DNA from 3 places in the Bradyrhizobium sp. AZCC 2289 genome. Region 3 is predicted to be linked to each of the others. Evidence: riboswitches for the same ligand, from Rfam matches in the RefSeq annotation. Region 3 holds a riboswitch; each other region holds the start of a gene.
The links. A riboswitch is a leader RNA that binds a small molecule or an ion and turns the genes downstream of it on or off. The one in region 3 is predicted to bind S-adenosylmethionine.

Region 1: linked by a shared signal. The riboswitch ahead of metX (homoserine O-acetyltransferase MetX) and the one ahead of V1289_RS24825 (O-succinylhomoserine sulfhydrylase) in region 3 are both predicted to bind S-adenosylmethionine.
Region 2: linked by a shared signal. The riboswitch ahead of V1289_RS14915 (hypothetical protein) and the one ahead of V1289_RS24825 (O-succinylhomoserine sulfhydrylase) in region 3 are both predicted to bind S-adenosylmethionine.

The regions. Positions count from the first base shown of each region.
Region 1 is NZ_JAZHRY010000001.1:2,993,015-2,999,458, forward strand. Features, by position in the region: gene V1289_RS14465 (TIGR02594 family protein) at 1-53, opposite strand, end outside; gene V1289_RS14470 (alpha/beta fold hydrolase) at 288-1,151, shown strand; gene metW (methionine biosynthesis protein MetW) at 1,264-1,926, opposite strand; gene metX (homoserine O-acetyltransferase MetX) at 1,923-3,134, opposite strand; SAM riboswitch at 3,220-3,299, opposite strand; gene V1289_RS14485 (chorismate mutase) at 3,494-4,342, shown strand; gene hisC (histidinol-phosphate transaminase) at 4,373-5,482, shown strand; gene V1289_RS14495 (prephenate/arogenate dehydrogenase family protein) at 5,479-6,432, shown strand.
Region 2 is NZ_JAZHRY010000001.1:3,085,141-3,091,584, reverse strand. Features, by position in the region: gene V1289_RS14935 (HlyD family type I secretion periplasmic adaptor subunit) at 1-590, shown strand, start outside; gene V1289_RS14930 (LexA family protein) at 1,260-1,505, opposite strand; partial or broken gene V1289_RS14925 (transposase) at 1,496-1,846, shown strand; partial or broken gene V1289_RS14920 (N-6 DNA methylase) at 2,026-2,265, opposite strand; SAM-I-IV-variant riboswitch at 2,680-2,789, shown strand; gene V1289_RS14915 (hypothetical protein) at 2,820-3,293, shown strand; SAM-I-IV-variant riboswitch at 3,766-3,869, opposite strand; gene V1289_RS14910 (hypothetical protein) at 4,031-4,300, shown strand; gene V1289_RS14905 (vanadium-dependent haloperoxidase) at 4,867-6,129, opposite strand.
Region 3 is NZ_JAZHRY010000001.1:5,215,251-5,221,694, forward strand. Features, by position in the region: gene V1289_RS24810 (OpgC domain-containing protein) at 1-777, shown strand, start outside; gene V1289_RS24815 (SGNH/GDSL hydrolase family protein) at 774-1,532, shown strand; gene V1289_RS24820 (SGNH/GDSL hydrolase family protein) at 1,546-2,616, shown strand; gene V1289_RS24825 (O-succinylhomoserine sulfhydrylase) at 2,764-3,957, opposite strand; SAM riboswitch at 4,027-4,106, opposite strand; gene V1289_RS24830 (2'-deoxycytidine 5'-triphosphate deaminase) at 4,230-5,336, shown strand; gene V1289_RS24835 (hypothetical protein) at 5,470-6,444, shown strand, end outside.

The sequences.
Region 1 (6,444 bases), 2.2 Mb from region 3:
AAGGCCAGCGCGATAAGACGAAGCGACCGGCGAAACGCAAACAACTGAACCATACTTACTCGATCCTCTGTGACACCCCCCATTCCCCATCGCACTCGGGTGGAAACGAACGCGGCGGCGGGTTTGAAATTTTCGGTGTGGCGAGAGGAAGATTTCATGCGGCACTGCGGAAACGATTTCGGGGTCATTCCGCGATCATTGTTTGGCCAAAAAGATCCTGTGCTGCCGCATTGCGGCCCCGAAAATTAACTGCAAAATTCGGGGCGGCCCACGAGAAGGAATGACAAATGCCCTATGCCGTCGCGAAAGATAATGTCCGTCTCCATTACGAAGAGGCGGGAAATGGAACACCGATCATTTTCCTGCACGAATTCGCGGCCGACCACACCAATTGGGAGCCGCAGATGCGCTACTTCTCGCGCGGCCACCGCTGCATCGCCTATTCCGCGCGCGGCTATATGCCGTCCGACGTGCCGCCCGCGGCCGACGTCTACACCTACAAGCATTTCTACACCGACGCGCTCGCGGTGCTCGATCATCTCGGAATCGCAAAGGCACATCTCATCGGCCTGTCGATGGGCTCCTATTCGTCGCTGCAGATCGGCCTCAACGCGCCCGAACGCGCGCTGTCGATGACGCTGGCCGCCGTCGGCTCCGGCTCGAACCTCGAAAATCTCGAAGCCTTCCGCAAACAGTGCCGGGCCAACGCCGAGCAATATGAGGCGATCGGATCAGTCGAAGTCGCCAAAGCGACCCGCGAGGCGCCGAGCCGGATTCCGTTTCTGCTGAAAGACCCGCGCGGTCACGCCGATTTCTATGCCGCCCTGGCCCGCCACGACGCCAAAGGCTCGGCCAACACCATGCGCAGCTTTCAGGGCGGCCGGCCCTCGATCTACACCCTGGTGGAGGCGATCGGTAAAGTGCCGACGCCGGCGCTGATCCTGTGCGGCGACGAGGACGACAATTGCGTCGAGCCCAGCCTGTTCCTGAAGCAGCATTTGCCCGCGGCGGGGCTTTCGTTCTTCCCGAAATCCGGCCACGTGCTCAATCTGGAGGAGCCGGCGCTGTTCAATGAGATGGTCGAGCGTTTTATTGCACTGGTCGAAGCCGGGAGGTGGCCGGTGCGTGATCCGAGATCGATGATGGCTTGAACGTCATTCCGGGGCGATGCGCAGCATCGAACTAGGTGCGCAATTGCGCACCTGAGAATCTCGAGATTCCGGGTCTGGTCCTACGGACCATCCCGGAATGACGCCAAGGGCGTCACTTCGCCTTGCCGCGGCTGAGCAAAAACACGCCCTGCTCGCCGAACATGTTCCAGAACCACCACGGCAGATTGAGCCGCAGGGGGCGGCCGTAGAGATCGAGCGCCACTGCGCGCTCCATCTTGACGTTGATCTCGTCGCAGAGCTGCACGAAATCCTTGATGGTGCAGAAATGGATGTTCGGCGTGTCGTACCAAGTCGCCGGCAGGTTTTCCGTGCGCGGCATGTGGCCGCCGACCAGGAGCTGCAGCCGCATCTTCCAGAACCCGAAATTCGGGAACGAGACGATGGCGCGCTGGCCGATCCGCAGCAGATTCTCCAGCACCACTTTCGGCTGCCGCGTTGCCTGCAGCGTCTGCGACAGGATCACGTAGTCGAACGCATCGTCGGGATAATTGACGAGGTCGGTATCGGCGTCGCCCTGCACCACCGCAAGGCCCTTGGCGACGCAGCGGTTGACACCCTCGCGCGACAGCTCGATGCCGCGGCCGTCGATGCCCCGGCTTTCCAGCAGCATCAGCAATTCGCCGTCGCCGCAGCCGACATCGAGCACCTTTGAGCCGCGCTCGATCATCTCGGCGACCAAAAGATGATCGCTGCGATAATTCCCGGTGCGGTCAGGCGTGACGCCCGCGAGCGGCAAGGTCTGCTGGATGCTCATGATGGCTCAGCGCCATTGTTTCCCAGTCCGCGCGCCTTGCCCGCCGACTGCAGAAAAGCCCGGGAGATGTCGAAGAATTCCGGCACCTCCAGCAGGAAGGCGTCGTGGCCGCGATCGGTTTCGATCTCGGCAAACGACACCCGCGCGCTCGACGCATTGAGCGCATGCACCAGCGCCCGCGATTCCGCGGTCGGGAACAGCCAGTCTGACGTGAACGACACCACGCAGAACCGTGTCTTGATGCCGCGGAACGCACGCGCCAGCGCGCCGTCATGGTCGGCGGCGATATCGAAATAGTCCATTGCCCGCGTCAGATAGAGATAGCTGTTGGCATCGAAGCGCTCGACGAAGGACGAGCCCTGGTAGCGCAGATAGCTTTCGACCTGGAAATCGGCGTCGAACGAGAAGGTCGGCAGGTCGCGGTCCTGCATCCGCCGGCCGAACTTGCGGTGCAGGGCGGCGTCGGAGAGATAGGTGATATGCGCTGCCATCCGCGCCACGCCGAGCCCGCGATGCGGGTGCGTGCCGTGCTCGAAATAGCGCCCGGCGCGCCAGTCGGGATCGGCCATCACGGCCTGACGGCCCAATTCGTGGAACGCGATGTTCTGCGCCGAGTGCCGCGTGCTGCAGGCAATCGCCAGCGTGGAATACACCCGCTCGGGGTAAGCCGCGGTCCATTGCAGCGCCTGCATGCCGCCCATCGAGCCGCCGACCACGCAGAACAGCGTCTCGATCCCCAAGCGATCGATCAGCATGGTCTGCGCGCGCACCATGTCGGGAATGGTGATGATGGGAAAATCGAGCCCCCACGCTTTTGCCGTCGCGGGGTTGATCGAGGCCGGGCCGGTCGAGCCCATGCAGCCGCCGATCACGTTGGAGCAGATGATGAAATAGCTGTTGGTGTCGAGCGGCCGGCCGGGGCCGACCATGGTGTCCCACCAGCCCGGCTTGCCCGTCACCGGGTGCGGGTTGTTGACATGCTGATCGCCGGTCAGCGCATGGCAGACCAGAATGGCGTTGGAGCGATCGGCGTTGAGTTCGCCATAGGTCTGGTAGGCGATCTGGAACGGCGCCAGATCGATGCCGCAATCGAGTTTGAGCGGCTGATCCATCCCGAACTTCGCCAGCTGCGACGTCGGATGATCGGCCTCATGGGCGCGATCCTCGCCGTGGATCGCGGGACTTGCTATCGACTGCACCTTGGTCATCCCGGCACCGTCCTCCTCGCGGAGGATCCTCGAACGGAAATCAGGCCATAAAAAAACCCGGCCTGAACATAAGGTTCGGCCGGGATCACTTCTGTCCCCGGCCTGTTTAGCGAGTTGTTTAACGTGGCTGCAAGCCGGCCGGCTCAAATGACCACGGAGTGGGTTAAAGCTAGTCCCGGACTGGCGTTTCGTCAAGGCAGGCCCAAAGCGCAGAGTTAACCGGGCCATGCAGGTGGGCCATGCAGGCGGCCCATGCAGGTCCTGGCGGCGACGTTTCTCTTTGCTTTCAGCTTCCGTCTTTCCTAATCAGTGCCCTTGCTTGCCGGCGGCATCAGGCCGTCCGGCCGTTAGGGTTCGACATGTCCAAGGCACCCCCCGCCCCGCCCTCGCTGGCGGTGCTGCGCAAAGAGATCGACGCGATCGACGAGCAGGTCCATCAGCTCTTGATGGCGCGCGGCGATATCATCGATCGCCTGATCCAGGTGAAGGAGACCCAGGAGGTCGGCTCGGCGTTCCGTCCGGCGCGCGAGGCCGACATGATGCGGCGACTGGTCGAGCGTCATCGCGGCATCCTCCCGATCGATACCGTCGAGAGCATCTGGCGCGTCATCATCTCGACGTTCACGTATGTGCAGGCGCCGTTCTCGGTGCATGCGGATGTCTCGGTCGGCGAATCCGCGATGCGGGATTCGGCGCGGTTTCATTTCGGCTTCGTCGTGCCTTATGTGGCGCATTTCAGCGCGCAGGCCGCGGTCGAGGCGGTGGCGAAATCGAAGGGCGATCTGGCGCTGGTCTCGGCCACCTCCAGCCGCACGCCGTGGTGGATCGGCCTCGAGCCTGATGGCGCGCCAAAAATCATCGCGCGGCTGCCGTTCCTCGAGCGTGCCGATCATCCGGCGGCATTGCCGGTGTTCGTGGTCTCGCGCGTCGCCGATAACGCGATGGTGACCGAGGTCGAGACCTGGAGCGTGCGCGTCTCCGGCTGGAATGCCGATATTGCGCGTGCGATCGCGCCGCTCGCCGAAATCGTCGCCGTCCCCGATACCGCCTTCGACGGCGCGGCGCTGCTGGTATCGATCGCAGGCACCGGGCTGGAAAAGATCAGAACCGCGCTGATCGAGGCCGGCGCCTCGGTGCGCTCATCGGCCCTCGTCGGCAGCCACGCAACGCGCTATACGGTGCCCCCGAACGGGGCAGCCAAACCCTAAAAGCCGCCCCAAAATACCCCGGAGTTAACGATGTCCCGCCCCGTGCCGAATCCCGGCATTCTCGATATTGCGCCCTACACGCCCGGCAAGAGCCCGGTGGCGGAGCCGGGCCGCAAGGTGTTCAAGCTGTCCGCCAACGAGACGCCGTTCGGGCCGTCGCCGAAGGCGATTGCGGTCTACAAGGACGCCGCAGCGCATCTGGAGGACTATCCGGAGGGCACATCGCGGGTGCTGCGCCAGGCGATCGGCCGCGCCTTCGGGCTCGACCCGAACCGCATCATCTGCGGCGCCGGCTCGGACGAGATCCTCAATCTGCTCGCGCACGTCTATCTCACCCATGGCGACGAGGCGATCTCGACCACCCATGGCTTTCTGGTCTACCCGATCGCGACGATGGCGAACGGCGCCAGGAACGTCGTCGCGCCCGAAACCAATTTCACCGCCGACGTCGACGCGATCCTCGCGCGCGTCACGCCGCGCACCAAGCTCGTCTGGCTCGCCAACCCGAACAACCCGACCGGCACCTATCTGCCGTTCGACGAGGTCAAGCGGCTGCGCGCCGGCCTGCCGGAGCACGTGCTGCTGGTGCTCGACGCCGCCTATTCCGACTACGTGTCGCGCAACGACTACGAGCTCGGCATCGAGCTGGTGGCGACCACCGAGAACACGGTGGTGACGCACACGTTTTCGAAAATCCACGGCCTCGCGTCGTTGCGGATCGGCTGGATGTTCGGCCCGGCCCACATCGTCGACGCGGTCAACCGGATTCGCGGCCCCTTCAACGTCTCGACGCCGGCGATGCTGGCGGCGGTGGCGGCGATCGAGGACACCGCGCATGTCCAGATGTCCAGGACGCACACCGAAAAATGGCGCAACTGGCTGACGGACGAAGTGACAAAACTCGGCCTCAAGGTGACGCCGAGCGTGGCCAATTTCATCCTGATCCATTTCCCGCTCGAGCAGGGCAGGACGTCGGCTGATGCCGACGCGTTCCTGACCAGGCGCGGGCTGGTGCTGCGCGCGCTGAACAATTACGGCCTGCCGCACGCGCTGCGCATGACCATCGGCACCGAGGAAGCCAATCGGCTCGTGGTCGACGGTTTGCGCGACTTCATGGCGGCCAGGATGGCTGTCAAGTGAGCGTTGACGGGAACGCTGCGCCGCATTTCAAGAAGGTCGCGCTGATCGGCTTCGGCCTGATCGGCGGCTCGATCGCGCGCGGCGCCCGGCTGCAGGGGCTTGCGGGCGAGATCGTCACGACCGCGCGCTCGGAGAAGACCCGTGCGCGGGTGGCCGAACTCGGCATCGTCGACCGCGTAGTGGCGACCAACGCCGAAGCCGTCAAAGACGCCGACCTCGTCATCCTCTGCATTCCCGTCGGCGCCTGCGGCCCGGTGGCGCAGGAGATCGCGGCTTTCCTCAAGCCGGGCGCGATCGTTTCCGACGTCGGTTCGGTCAAGGGCGCGGTCGCACGCGAAATGGCGCCGTTTATTCCCCCGGGTGTGCACTTCGTCCCCGCGCATCCGGTCGCCGGCACCGAGCATTCCGGCCCGGATTCCGGCTTCGCGGAATTGTTCATCAACCGCTGGTGCATCCTGACGCCACCGGAAGGCACCGACGCGGGCGCGGTGGAAAAACTGCGGGCGTTCTGGGCCGGCCTTGGCGCCAGGGTCGAGATCATGACGCCGGATCATCATGACCTCGTGCTCGCGATCACCAGCCACCTGCCGCATCTGATCGCCTACACCATCGTCGGCACCGCCGACGAACTCGAAGAGGTGACGTCGTCGGAGGTCATAAAGTTCTCCGCCGGCGGCTTTCGCGATTTCACCCGTATCGCGGCCTCCGATCCCACGATGTGGCGCGACGTGTTCCTGAACAACAAGGACGCGGTGCTGGAGATGCTCGGCACCTTCAACGAGGATCTGTCGAAACTCACCCGCGCCATCCGCCGCAATGACGGCGAAGCGCTGTTCGAGCATTTTACCCGCACCCGCGCCATCCGCCGCGGCATCGTCGAGATCGGCCAGGATTCGGCCGCGCCCGACTTCGGCCGGCCGCATGAACATCTGACGAAGAAGCCGGGTTGAGAGCGGGCGCAT
Region 2 (6,444 bases), 2.1 Mb from region 3:
CGGAACAAGAGCAGCAGATCGCCCAGCTCGACAACGATCGAATGACCGACGTCACCAAGGACCTGCGCGACACGCAGGCGAAGATGCTCGACGTAATCCCGAAGGCGATGAATGCCCGGGCCGTGCTCGGTCGCATGGAAATCCGCGCGCCCTATGCCGGAAGGGTCGTGGCGCTTACCGTGTTTTCGGTCGATGGCGTGATTCAGCGCGGCGAGAAGATCCTCGACATCGTGCCGGACCAGGATTTGCTGACGATCGAGGCGCAGATCGCGGTCGAGGACATCAGCGATATCAAGCCCAACATGCGGGCCGAAGTCCACCTCACTGCCTACAAACAGCGCATTGTTCCGATCATTCATGGTGACGTCATTCAAGTGTCGGCCGACCGTTTGACCGATCCGAAGACCAATAATCCCTATTATGTGGCGTTCGTCCGGATCGATGAGAGCGAGCTTGCAACCATGCCCAATATTCGGCTCTATCCCGGCATGCCGGCAACCGTCATGATTCCGACCATTCAGCGAACCGCGTTCGACTATATCGTCGGACCGCTGGTGATGTCGTTCAATCACGCATTTCGGCAGAAATGAACTACGGAAGGCTGCTTGAGAATCTTGCCGCGGAATCGTATTGGAAGCTTGATTTGCGCGGTGGCCTATAAGGGCCGAGCGCCACCGTGGCCCAATCCATAGGGGTTCTGCCGTTGAGGAAATCAACGAGGCGAAGCTCCAGGGTCGCTACCGAGGCTTCGTTTCGCGGGAAGCCGGTGAACTTTGAGGTCACCCAGGCCAATCGGCCAGCAGCTTTCCTTATCGCAAATGAGGCCCTGAAAAGGCGCACCATGCCGCGACGATGGTCGCAGGCTTGGCAGACGAACAAGGCTCAAGTTCGGATAGCGGCCCACCCCCAATGTTAGCTAAGGGAGCATCGGGAAATCGCTGTTATCGCTCGATAATTCCCTGCTTCTCGCATTTTTTTCGCTGTTAGCGTTAGTAGGGAATTGTGCGAGAACTCGCTGCAGCGCAGGGACTTCTCCTTTAGGGTTGGGGCCTATGGGCCAGAAAATCACAAATTCCCCGTAAAATTCCCTGTTAGCAGCGAATTCGCCGGGAGACAGGTGCGATCAGCACTGCGTCGCCAGCCAGCCAGTCTGGCGTTCGGCCAGGCTCCACGAGAGAGGTGAAATTCGGCAAACGTCTCCGGCCTTGTCCGCAAATGTTCCCATTTTGCGGAGACTAACGGCGGAGACTAGTACCTCGTCACAGTGGTTCTGACTGGTTGATTCCGAGCCAATCTAGGATGGGCAGGTCTTCCGGAGGCACGAGGATTTGGATGCTTCGGGCGACGCCGGGTTGACGCCTGATGAGACCGTTTCGTTCGAGCGTCACGATCATCTGGTGGACCGATGGCGGGCTGACTTGGAAGTGGCGCTGCATGTCGGCTTCAGCGGGCGGGCGCCGGAACATGTGCGCATAGGTGTAGATGAAAGCCAGTGCATCGGCCATGGCGCATGGTCAAGGTCACCGAGCGCCGGGCGGCAGAAGACTACGCCCACTGCATGCGCGAACTCGTCGATGTCCATTATCCCGAAGCCGCGTGCATCCGCGTCGTGCAGGACAATCTGTCAACCCACTCGGCCGGTGCCCTTTATGAGGCATTCGCACCTGCCGAAGCCCGGCGGATTCTGCGCCGCCTGGAGTTCCACTACACCCCCAAGCATGCCAGTTGGCTCAACATGGTCGAGATCGAGATCGGCGTGCTGCGCGGCCAGTGCCTGGACCGCAGAATCGACGACCCAGACTGGCTCCGCCGCGAAATCGACGCATGGGAACGACAACGAAACGCCGCGAAAAAGCCCGCGCCAAAATGCGTCACATCCAAAGAGTCATAACCACTGTGGCGAGGTACTAGTTCGATCACGACTGCCGCCCGAGGCTCGTGGTGGCTTGGGTGATCTGAGCAATGTGGGGAACGACCAGATCCCCGCGTAGGCCGCAGACTTCGATTGGCCTTCATCTTGCAGAGCCGCCACGTCGTATTGTTGGACTCTTGGCCGTAGATGGCGATGTCGCCGAGCTTCCCGCCGTGGGACTCAATGAACTTTTCAGACTGCACGAACTTGTCGCCCGAGCCGCAGCAAGGGTCGTAGACACGGCCCTTAGACGTTGCCAGCCATCGCCTACGCGCAGCCAGGCCACTCTTGCAGCCTGACCCTGACGCGTTCCCTGTCGAGGTTCGTCCCCGATCTGGAAGCCACCATGTCATGGGTCCGGCCGTGAAACCTTAAGGGGCCTGGTAAACCAAAGCTGACCGAAGCTGATGGTTTATGAATTCGCGACGTCTGCACGCGGTATGCTACTTGTCCACGCCTAGCAACGGCCTTGGCTGGCCAACTGACGGTTGCCTGAATGCGGGAACTCCTGTTCTTCGTCGCGGCGAGCTTCTGGGCGGGCGCCGCGCACGCGGCGACGCCGGGGCACGGCAAAAAAGCCGCCAATGGCGAGCATTCTCCCGCACAAATGAGGAGGGCTCTCCACCTTCAGCGAGGAGGAAGACTCGGCGGCGCGACCGGGTTAACTGGATGGCATCACTTCAGTATGAAGACTGATCGCGGAATCATGCTCCCAGCCGGCCTTGCTTAAGCTCCGGCTTGCAATCGCCGAGGGCGACCCTAGATAAGAAATGCATCTCGACGAAGGCTGGCACCTTCACCAACCTGCCCCACTGCGGCAAGGTGGTTCCACAAAAGTGGGATGTGGCCGTAGTTAGCGGCAAACTTGGCAGAGCGGTGCCAGCCCTCGTTGTTAAAGGAGGGCTATTTGACGGCACCAATTGCGGTCTCCGACCACAACCTCATCACACGCAGAAGTATCCTCGTCGGTGCGCTAGCCTCGCTGCTGTGCGCTCCCGCCATTGTGCGGGCCACCAGTCTGATGCCGGTGCGGCGGCTGCCATTTCCGTTTGGACCGCAGTATGCGGGGTTCGTCGAGCGCCTTTATCTTCATTCGCTTGAAAGCCATGTGAGAAATCTGAGAGCGGACCAAACGAGTACATATTTCAATCACCGTTTGATGGCTGTGCACGACGCCCGCCGGCAGGTAGCGTTTGCGCAGGCGCATGGATTCCTGCCGCCGTACATTTGCATCTACCGCAGTGACCGAGGGTGCATAGGATGGAAGAAATCAAAACCGCGCAACCTGACAGCCGCGCGCAAGGGCCACGACGGTCTGTGCCTCAGATCGCTGTTCTGCATATCCCGCATTCCAGCGAATAAGATCAGCAGAGTTCATTGATCTAATCCTCCCAAGCAGGAGCTACTGAATATCGTTGCCGATCGCACGCGAAGCAAATCCGGCAAGGCCACGTCGGCCGGAAGCCAACCAACTTCTCCATCAGGCCATTTCGCCCACTTCCAGCCGGTGTAGGGACTGATTAGCCAAGCACCGGGGCGGCAGTTCGCAAGGCGCTGCCGCGCACCATGAACATCCGCTATCGCCCTTGATCCTCGTGGGCGGTCAACGTCAACGTGTAGAACGGGAAGGCTTAAAAGCACTGCGGGGATGGGAATTTGATCAATGGGTGGCAGAGGGGCCTCCGCCGCGCCGTGACGTCCATCCAGCCATTCGGTATAAGGACACGGGGCATCAGGCACCTCGGACCAAGGCACACCCGTAGAGGTTACTTTGCTTTCGTCGAGTTTCGGCTTTTGCGTATTTTTCGGTTTTGCTGCCATAAATAATCCCTCCAAGGAGGGCTGACAGCTCGCGCGACCGTCTTCGTTGCCGAAGTGGCCGCATCCCCTTGCAGGAAACCACCTTGCTCGGCTTGGCAGGTTGGCGAGGGCGTCAGCCCTACTCTTGATGCAACCTCAATATGGGGGAGAGCATTGCTAAACGCAAGTCGGCGCGCCTCGTCGACATCTTTGGACTTATCTGTGGTCAATGCATGGAGTTGATGACCGGTCGGGTCGCTGTCAGACGGAGAGCCAGCGTGCCCAACCGACTACCTTTGTCAGGCATGCGAACTGTCTATGCTGATCTGCTGTAGTGAGGAAGCAACCGATTCGTTCATCGCGCGCTGCGATGTCTCAGCGCGTGATCTTCTGATGCCTTACGGCGACATCGTGATCGCATTGTCTACTGTGCTGCGCATCAAGCGCACGCTGGATGGTGGCGAGATTGATAACCTGATCTTGGACTTGGAGGCTCGCAAAGCAGCAGCGGTTGAACGTTGGCGGCGTGAGCGCTGGCGGCGGGTCGTCGTGAATGCCGCAAACTTCGTAGCATCTTGCGCCTCGTGAGGTGCAAGGGTTAGCCCGTCGGAGGTATATTCAACCGCACACGAAGGCACTGTATTCTGCCCGAGTTTAGGATCGTTGGGTTGGCGGAAGTACCCAGCTTTGGCGATCCGAGAGAGGAGCCCCGGCGCGCTACAGCGTCGGGGTGGGAGGGGGTTATCGAGAACGCCGCTCGTCTCATGACCGATTACTAGAGTTTAGCAGGAAGAGGCGCGCGCTCACGGACTGAGCCATTTCGGCTTGATGGCAGCTCACTCACGGTCGGCACGAACCGGACATGCCGCCCCCATTGGGCGATGTCCGGTTTCGAGGTGCCGGCTCAACCGGTCGACGCAACAGGCGTTAAATCTCTCTGCTGGTGTTTCAAATTGCAAGGTCTCACGTGGTCGTTCATTTAGCTGACGAGCCACTTTGTTCAGATGGGCTTGATACGATTTTCAGCGCTGCGTCGGCGCCGCGTCCCAATCGGAGCTCGCGGGCAACCGAATGCTGCGAGCCAGTTGTCACTGCATTGTGTCGGCAATGGAACTACGCCGGACTCGCTGGTAGAAGCCCGGCGCGGCACCCGTTCATCGCGAACTCGTCACAACTGGCTGCATTACGTTCTTCACAACGTACTCACCGATCTGAAGCCCCATATCCGTCCCGACGCGGGTCGAGAAGCGGTAGTGGAAGCCGGCCCAGATGCGAGCATTTGCAACCTCTTCGGTAAGGGCCGTCATGTTGGTCCAACGGTGGGTTACGCCGGGTGCCGTAGGGCTTGTCAGCGCGACCTCGGGGATGTCCTCGCCTCCCAGCACCGCCTTGACGACGGCTGCGACGCTGCCGCTCTGGATGCAATGCGAACACGGGTATTCCGGATGCATCGGCGTGTTGGCGATCGGCTGCCATGTTGCCTCACTATCGGTGGCCGGGTTGCCATCGATATCGCCGTTGCGAATTGCCGTGATCGGCCGCCAGAAATTGTAATGGTACTTGGCGTCCAACACAGCGATGATTGCGTCGTTGAGCCCAACCGCCTCCAGCGCCATGAAGCGCGCGCTGTCTACGACATCCATCTGCTTTGCGGTCACGAGTTGGCGTATCAAGGGGTGATACGCCACTGGTCCACCCATGAGCCAGAACCGGGCAGTCTCGGTCTGCTGGGCCGTTCGCTTCGCACTGATCTGTCCACCATAGTCCTTGAGTTCGTTGTAGTCTGTTGCCCACTCCTTGCTCTCCAGCGCAATCGGCGGGTTCGGCCGGAATTGGGATCCGTTGGCCATGGCGAACGGCTTCAGGTTCGGCCACATCGAGGACAGCGTGATCGCGGTCGGCACATAGACGCCAGGCGTAGTCCTCGGCCGGTAGGCATCGGGCGCATCGCAACCATCGTTCGCCCGTGCCTCCAACACTTTTGCCGCAACTGCCTCGCCGAGTGCGATGCCATCTGATTTCGAGGCGCCATCGGGAAGCGGCGCGAGGTAGGTCGCGAGGGCGGCTTTCATGTCACCCGCTGTCTTTGCATCAATTGTCGCCAGGACCGCGGCTGCTGCCGCCGCAGCAGCGACCTCCCTCGACGTGGTCGGGGCTGCAGGCAGCTGCACCAGATACGGTCGGTAGCGCCGCTCGATCGAATTGACCGCGTCGAACATCGCGGCGTGGACCATTCCCATCATCCGCTGAGCCATGTATGGCAAGGTGCCGCTAAGGCTGGCCATTGGCGTAACGACAGCGACGGCTTTCTCGTCCCAATCGGTGATGACGTTGGCGCGTGCCGACGCAGGGATGGCGACGGCAAGCGAGGCCCCGATCAAGGCGGCCGGAATTGAGCGGCTCATTGATGCACGCATGTTTTCCTCCATGATCTCTTACACTTTGAGCGCGCGTCCGATTCGGCTTAAATGAAGCGTGGGTTCGCGCTCGTGAGCCAAGCCGCCACCATCACCAGCGGAGGGCCTTCGCCGCTTACCGCATAGGCGATACTGCACGCTATCCGGGGTCCCGAAATAATCGGATGTTCTGGTTCATGGCAGCGGACGCCGGTGGGACCGACTGAATTCTAGCACCAGCGAGACGGCGGCGCACCGGGTTATTGGCAGGCCGCGCAGCCGAAGGTGAGATCTCGCGACAACGTGTTCCCGGCGACGCCGATTGTGCCTTCCGGT
Region 3 (6,444 bases):
GTCCAGGCGTTGCTGCTGAGATTCCGCCCCGTCAACATGGACGTGCTGCCGCTCTACATCGTGCTGATGCTGTTCCTGCCGCTGATCCTGTGGCTGATGAAGTGGAAAGCCGACGTCACGCTGGCGCTCTCGGCCGGGCTCTATGCGCTGACCTGGCATTACGATCTCTATCTGACGGCCTATCCGAACGGTGTTTGGTTCTTCAATCCGTTCGCCTGGCAGTTGCTGTTCGTGTTCGGCGCCTGGTGCGCGATGGGCGGGGCGCGGCGGATGTCGCGGATCCTGTCGTCGCCGGTCACGATGTGGATTTCGATCGTCTATCTGGTCGCCGCGCTCTACGTCACGCTGACCTGGCACGTGCCGCAACTCGGTCATATGCTGCCACACCGCGTCGAAGAGTGGATGTATCCGATCGACAAGACCGATCTCGACGTGCTGCGCTTTGCGCATTTCCTGGCGCTGGCGCTCATCACCGCACGCTTCCTCCCCAAGGAATGGTCAGGACTAAAGTCGCCCTGGCTGCGACCATTGATCCTGTGCGGCCAGCACTCGCTTGAGATATTCTGCCTCGGCGTATTCCTGGCGTTCGCGGGGCATTTCGTCCTCGCCGAAGTTTCCGGTGGTGCTGCATTGCACGCCCTGGTGAGCATCTGCGGAATCCTCATTATGAGCGGAATGGCGTGGCTGATTTCATGGTACAAACACTCCGCCGACAAGGGTGCGTCGAAAACAAAAGGCACCGGCGGCAACGCCGATATGGCGGGAGGGGGCGCATGAGGTCCGATTTCGGGGCCCTGCTAGGCCTGATGCTGCTCGCCGGTTGTTTGACCGCGGGATCGGCGCGTGCCGAGGATGCTCCTCCGAACTGCGAGGTCCCGGCCTATCTGCTATCGAGCGAAAGCTCGCTTCCGAAAGTCGCCGAAGCCGTTAAAAGCGGCAAGCCGCTGAACATCCTGGTGATCGGCAGCCGCTCGTCCAGCATCGCTTCGTCGGAGGCCAGCGCCTACCCCGCCAGGTTGCAGGCGATGCTGAAGGAAAAGCTGCCATCGGTCCCGATCAGCCTGTCCGTTGAACTACAGACCGCGAAAACCGCCGAGGAAGCGGCCGCCACGCTCGTTAAGCTTGTGGAGGCAAAAAATCCTACTTTGGTCATCTGGCAGACCGGAACCGTCGATGCTATGCGATCCATCGATCCTGACGACTTTCGGAGTGCGCTCAACGAAGGGGTTGTTGCGTTGCAAAACGCGGGAACGGATGTGGTTTTGATCAATCTGCAATACAGCCCGCGCACGGAGACGATGATTTCCGCGCCGCCATACCTAGATAGTATGCGCGTGGTGGCGCAGCAGCACGACATTCCCTTGTTCGACCGCTTCGCCATGATGCACCACTGGAACGATTCCGGAGATTTCGACCTGTTTAGCACCTCGCATGGCACTGATCTCGCCAAACGCGTTCACGATTGCCTTGGCCGTGCGCTGTCGACATTTGTAATCGATGCGGCCCATCTCAATCCGGCGCAGCAGAATTGAGGAACCAGCGTTAATGAGTTCTCACTACCCTTTTTACCGAAATGCATCGCTGACCGTAGCCGCCGTCGCGGCCTTGCTGGCGCTGGTGCCGGCATCGCTGCCGTGTGCCCATGGGCAGATTGCCCAGCAGGCCGCGCTTTCCGACGCCGCCAAATCGGACGCCGCCAAACCCGAGGCAGCCAAGTCTGAGGCCGCCAAAACGGCTCCGCCACAGACAACCACCGCCGCGACCGGCGGCAATGTGGCCGCCACCAATCAGGCCAATCCTGCAACGCAAACACCCGCGCAACAAAAGAGCCTCACCGGCAGAGCGATCGACAAGGTGAAGGCGGTCGCAAAGTCGGCCGGCGACATTTTCAGCCGCGTTCCCTGCCTGCCGCCGAAGGGCGGCGCCAAGTCGATGGGCTCGCTGCCGCATGTCGCGGCCAAGCTCGCTGCCGGCCGGCCGGTGGTGATCGTTGCGTTCGGCTCGTCGTCGACCCAAGGCTACGGCTCGACGTCGCCGGAGTTCACCTATCCGAACCGTCTTGCGGCGCAACTGCGCCAGAAATATCCGAGCGCCGACATCACCGTGATCAATCGCGGCCATGGCGGTGATGACGCACCGGAGATGATGAAGCGACTGCAGAGCGAAGTCATCGACATGCATCCGGATCTGGTGATCTGGCAGGTCGGCACTAACGCGGTGTTGCGCAACCTCGATCCGGCCGAGACCGCCAAGACGGTGGAGGAGGGCATCGCGCGCATTCAGGCGGCGGGCGCGGATCTCGTGCTGGTCGATCCGCAGTACTCGCCGGCCGTCACCGCCAAGCCGGAAAGCGCCGGCAAGATGGTGAAGCTGCTCGGCAAGGTCGCCGAGCTGCGCCACGTCGGCATCTTCCCGCGCTTCGAGGTGATGCGCGACTGGCATGAGAAGCAGGCGATCCCGATCGAAGGTTTCGTGATCGCCGACGGCCTGCACATGAACGACTGGGGCTACGCCTGCTTCGCGCAATTGCTCGGCGACGACATCATCAAGTCGGTCGGCCAGATCAAGCTCGGCGTCAACGTGCCGTCGGACGTGCGGACCTATCGGCCGATGTAGTTACCGTCGTCCCGGCCTTGAGCCGGGACCCATACGCCGCAGCCGTGCTGATAAAAGGCAGTGGTCAACGACCATCCCCCGACAACAACGCCCGGTGGTTATGGGCCCCGGCGTGCGCCGGGACGACGAGGGTGTTAGGTTCGCCCCTCACGCCTTCTCCAGCGCCGCGGCAAAATCCTCGATCAGATCATCCGCATGCTCGAGCCCGGCGGAGAAACGAATAAAGCCCTCGCTGATGCCGAGTTCGGCGCGGGCCTCCGGCGCCAGCCGCTGATGCGTGGTGGTCGCCGGATGCGTCACCAGACTCTTCGCGTCGCCGAGATTGTTGGAGATCTTCGTAAGCTTCAACGCATTGAGGACGCGGAAGGCGGCCGGCTTGCCGCCCTTCACCTCGAAGCCGACCAGTGTGGAGCCGCCGCGCAACTGCTTCTTCACCAGCGCGGCCTGCGGATGGTCGGCGCGGCCGGGATAGATCAATCGCGAGATCTTCGGATGGTTTGCGAGCACCTCAGCGACACGGCCTGCGGTGTCGGTCTGCGCGCGCACCCGCACGCCGAGCGTCTCAAGCCCCTTGAGCAAGACCCAGGCGTTGAACGGCGAGAGCGACGGCCCGGTCTGGCGCATGAAATTGTGAACGTGCTCGGCGATGAAGGCTTCGGACGAGAGAATGATGCCGCCCAGGCAGCGGCCCTGGCCATCAATATGCTTGGTCGCTGAATACACCACGACGTCGGCGCCGAGCGAAAGCGGGCTCTGCCAGATCGGCGTGGCAAAGACGTTATCGACGACCAGCCGTGCACCGCCTCGGTGCGCGATTTCGGCAATCCCCGGAATATCGAGCACATCGAGCGTCGGATTGGTCGGGCTCTCCAAAAAGAAGGTCTTGGTGTTCGGCCGCAGTGCGCGCTGCCACTGGTCGAGATCGAGACCGTCGACCAGCGTCGTTTCGATACCGTAGCGCGGCAAGAGGTCCTGCACCACGTAAAGGCACGAGCCGAACAGGGCTTTCGAGGCGACAACGTGATCGCCGGCCCTGAGCGGTGCGAGGATCGCGGTCGTCACCGCGGCCATGCCGGTGGCGGCGGAGCGAGCCGCTTCCGCGCCCTCGAGCTCGATCATCCGGCGCTCGAACATCGCAATCGTCGGATTGGAATAGCGCGAATAGATAAAGCCGGGATCCTCGCCCTTGAAGCGCGCCTCGCACTGCTCTGCGCTGTCGTAGACGTAGCCTTGGGTGAGGAACAGCGCTTCGGACGTCTCGCCGAATTGCGAGCGCAGCGTGCCGCCATGGACGAGGCGGGTTTCGGGGCGATAGCGGGTAGTCGCTTTAGTCTCAGACATGTGACCTCCGTCGTGACCATCAAAAATGGTCACAAAAAACCGGCCTGGAAAAATTTCCACAGGCCGGGATCACACGTGTCCCCGGCCTGTTTAGCGATTTATTTAACGTGGCTGCAAGCCGGCCGGCTCAAATCACCACGGGATAAGTCATGCTGATATTCGCTTGCGCCCTTTCAGTCAAGGCGGCCATCGTTTAACCCGTAAAAGCCCTTAAATTCAGGGTTTGGGGGCCATTTGGGTCCTCGGTATAAGTTTTCCCTGGGAAACACGCCGTGTCGTTCACGCTGCCGCCCGATGCCAACGGAATCCTGCCCGACCGCATGATCGCGGCGATGGCGGATGCGGGCCTGATCCTGCCGGCCTATCCTTTTGTCGAGAGCCAGATCCAGCCGGCGAGCCTCGATCTGCGCCTCGGCGATATCGCCTACCGGGTGCGGGCGAGCTTTCTCCCGGGGCCGGGCGCAACGGTGGCCGAGCGCATCGACGAATTGAAGCTGCATGAAATAGATCTCTCGGACGGTGCGGTGCTCGAGACCAATTGCGTCTACATTGTGCCATTGCTGGAAAGCCTGGCGCTGCCGCCGCAGATCGTCGCCGCCGCCAATCCCAAGAGTTCGACCGGGCGGCTCGACGTGTTTACCCGCGTGATCGCCGACGGCACCCGCCGCTTCGACATGATCGGCGCCGGCTATCACGGACCGCTTTACGCCGAGATCAGCCCGAAGACGTTCCCGGTGCTGCTGCGCGAGGGATCGCGGCTGAGCCAGGTCCGCTTCCGCACTGGCGACGCCATCCTCAATGCCGACGAACTCGACGCGCTGCATGACGCCGAGCGGCTGGTCGATATCGATGACGCCGATCTTGCCAACGGGGTCGCGCTGTCGGTCGATCTGAGCGGCGAGAACGCCAGCGGTTTCGTCGGCTACCGCGCCAAGCGCCACACCGGCGTCGTCGATATCGATCGCCGCAGCGGCTATGCGGTCGGTGAATTCTGGGAGCCGATCGCGGCGCGGCCCGACGGCACCCTGATCCTCGATCCCGGCGAGTTCTACATCCTGGCGTCGAAGGAAGCCGTGCAGGTGCCGCCGGATTACGCCGCCGAGATGGTGCCGTTCGATCCCCTGGTCGGCGAATTCCGCGTGCACTACGCCGGCTTCTTCGATCCCGGCTTCGGCTATGTCGGCGCCGGCGGGCAGGGCTCGCGCGCGGTTTTGGAAGTGCGCTCGCGCGAGGTGCCGTTCATCCTCGAACACGGCCAGATCGTCGGCCGCCTGGTCTACGAGAAAATGCTGGCGCGGCCCGACGCGATGTACGGCCAGCGCATCGGCTCGAACTACCAGGCGCAAGGCCTGAAGCTCTCCAAGCATTTCAAGGTCTAGCCGTCATTGCGAGGAGCGTTAGCGACGAAGCAATCCATACCGCACACGCGGCGTCATGGATTGCTTCGCTGGCGCCCGCAATGACGGTTGATATATGCTCGCAACCAACAAGAACATCGGGACGGGAGCGAGCATGACCGGAGAGCAGGAAGCGCGCGAGGCGCAATGGCTGAAATGGCGCAGCGTCGCCGATCTCTACCATGCTTTTTTCACCGGGCTCATTCTCACCGTCGTGAGCCGTCGCGGCACCGCCGACGCCGCCGAATTCGTATTCCGCGTGTTTCGCCGCCAGCAGCAGAAGCGTTTTCTGCCTGGGCTGCAGAAACTCGGCCTCGATCATCTGCCGCCCGCGGTCGCGGCGGCGCAGTATCATTATCTCTCCAACTGGATCGGCGGCGTCCATGTCGAATATATGTACGAGACCGACCGCAAGGCCTGGATCCGCTATCCGCCGCCGCGCTGGATCTGGCGCGGCACCGCGATCTGCGGCGTGCCCGGCGAGGTCTCGCGCGCGATGCTGCGGGGATGGCACGCCAATAATGGCGTGGCGCTGGGCGACCTGCGCCTCGGCTTCGTCTGCACCAAGCAGAGCGTCGACGGCCAGGACGGGCTCGAAGGCTATTACTGTGAATATGACCATCCGCTGGAGCTCGATCAGCGCCTGGTGTTCGCGCGGCATCTCGAAGCCCCCTTGTTCGATCCCGCCACCGCACCCGCCTTGCCGGTCGCGAGCTGGCCAAAGCCACGGCTGGAAAAAGCCTATCGCAACTACGCGATGGAATATGTACGGACCGCCGCACCCGTGATGGTGCAGGTGTTCGGTCCGGAGGACGCTGGATATTTGCTGCACCTGACGGGCAAGCTGATCGGCATGCAGTATTTCGACGAAATCGCGCGCGCCTTCGCGGCGAACCGCGGCACGGCAAAAGACTTTGTCGCATTCCTGCGCGTCCTGTTCGAGGCGCACGACGATGTTGCCGAGATCAGCTTATCCGGTGGAGCGTTCGAAGTCAGTCAGCAGACCTGGAAGCTGATGGCCGATGTGCCCGATTATCATCCGGCCTGCGCCAAGGTACTGGAGGGGTTGTTTGAAGGCCTTGCGGCCGGC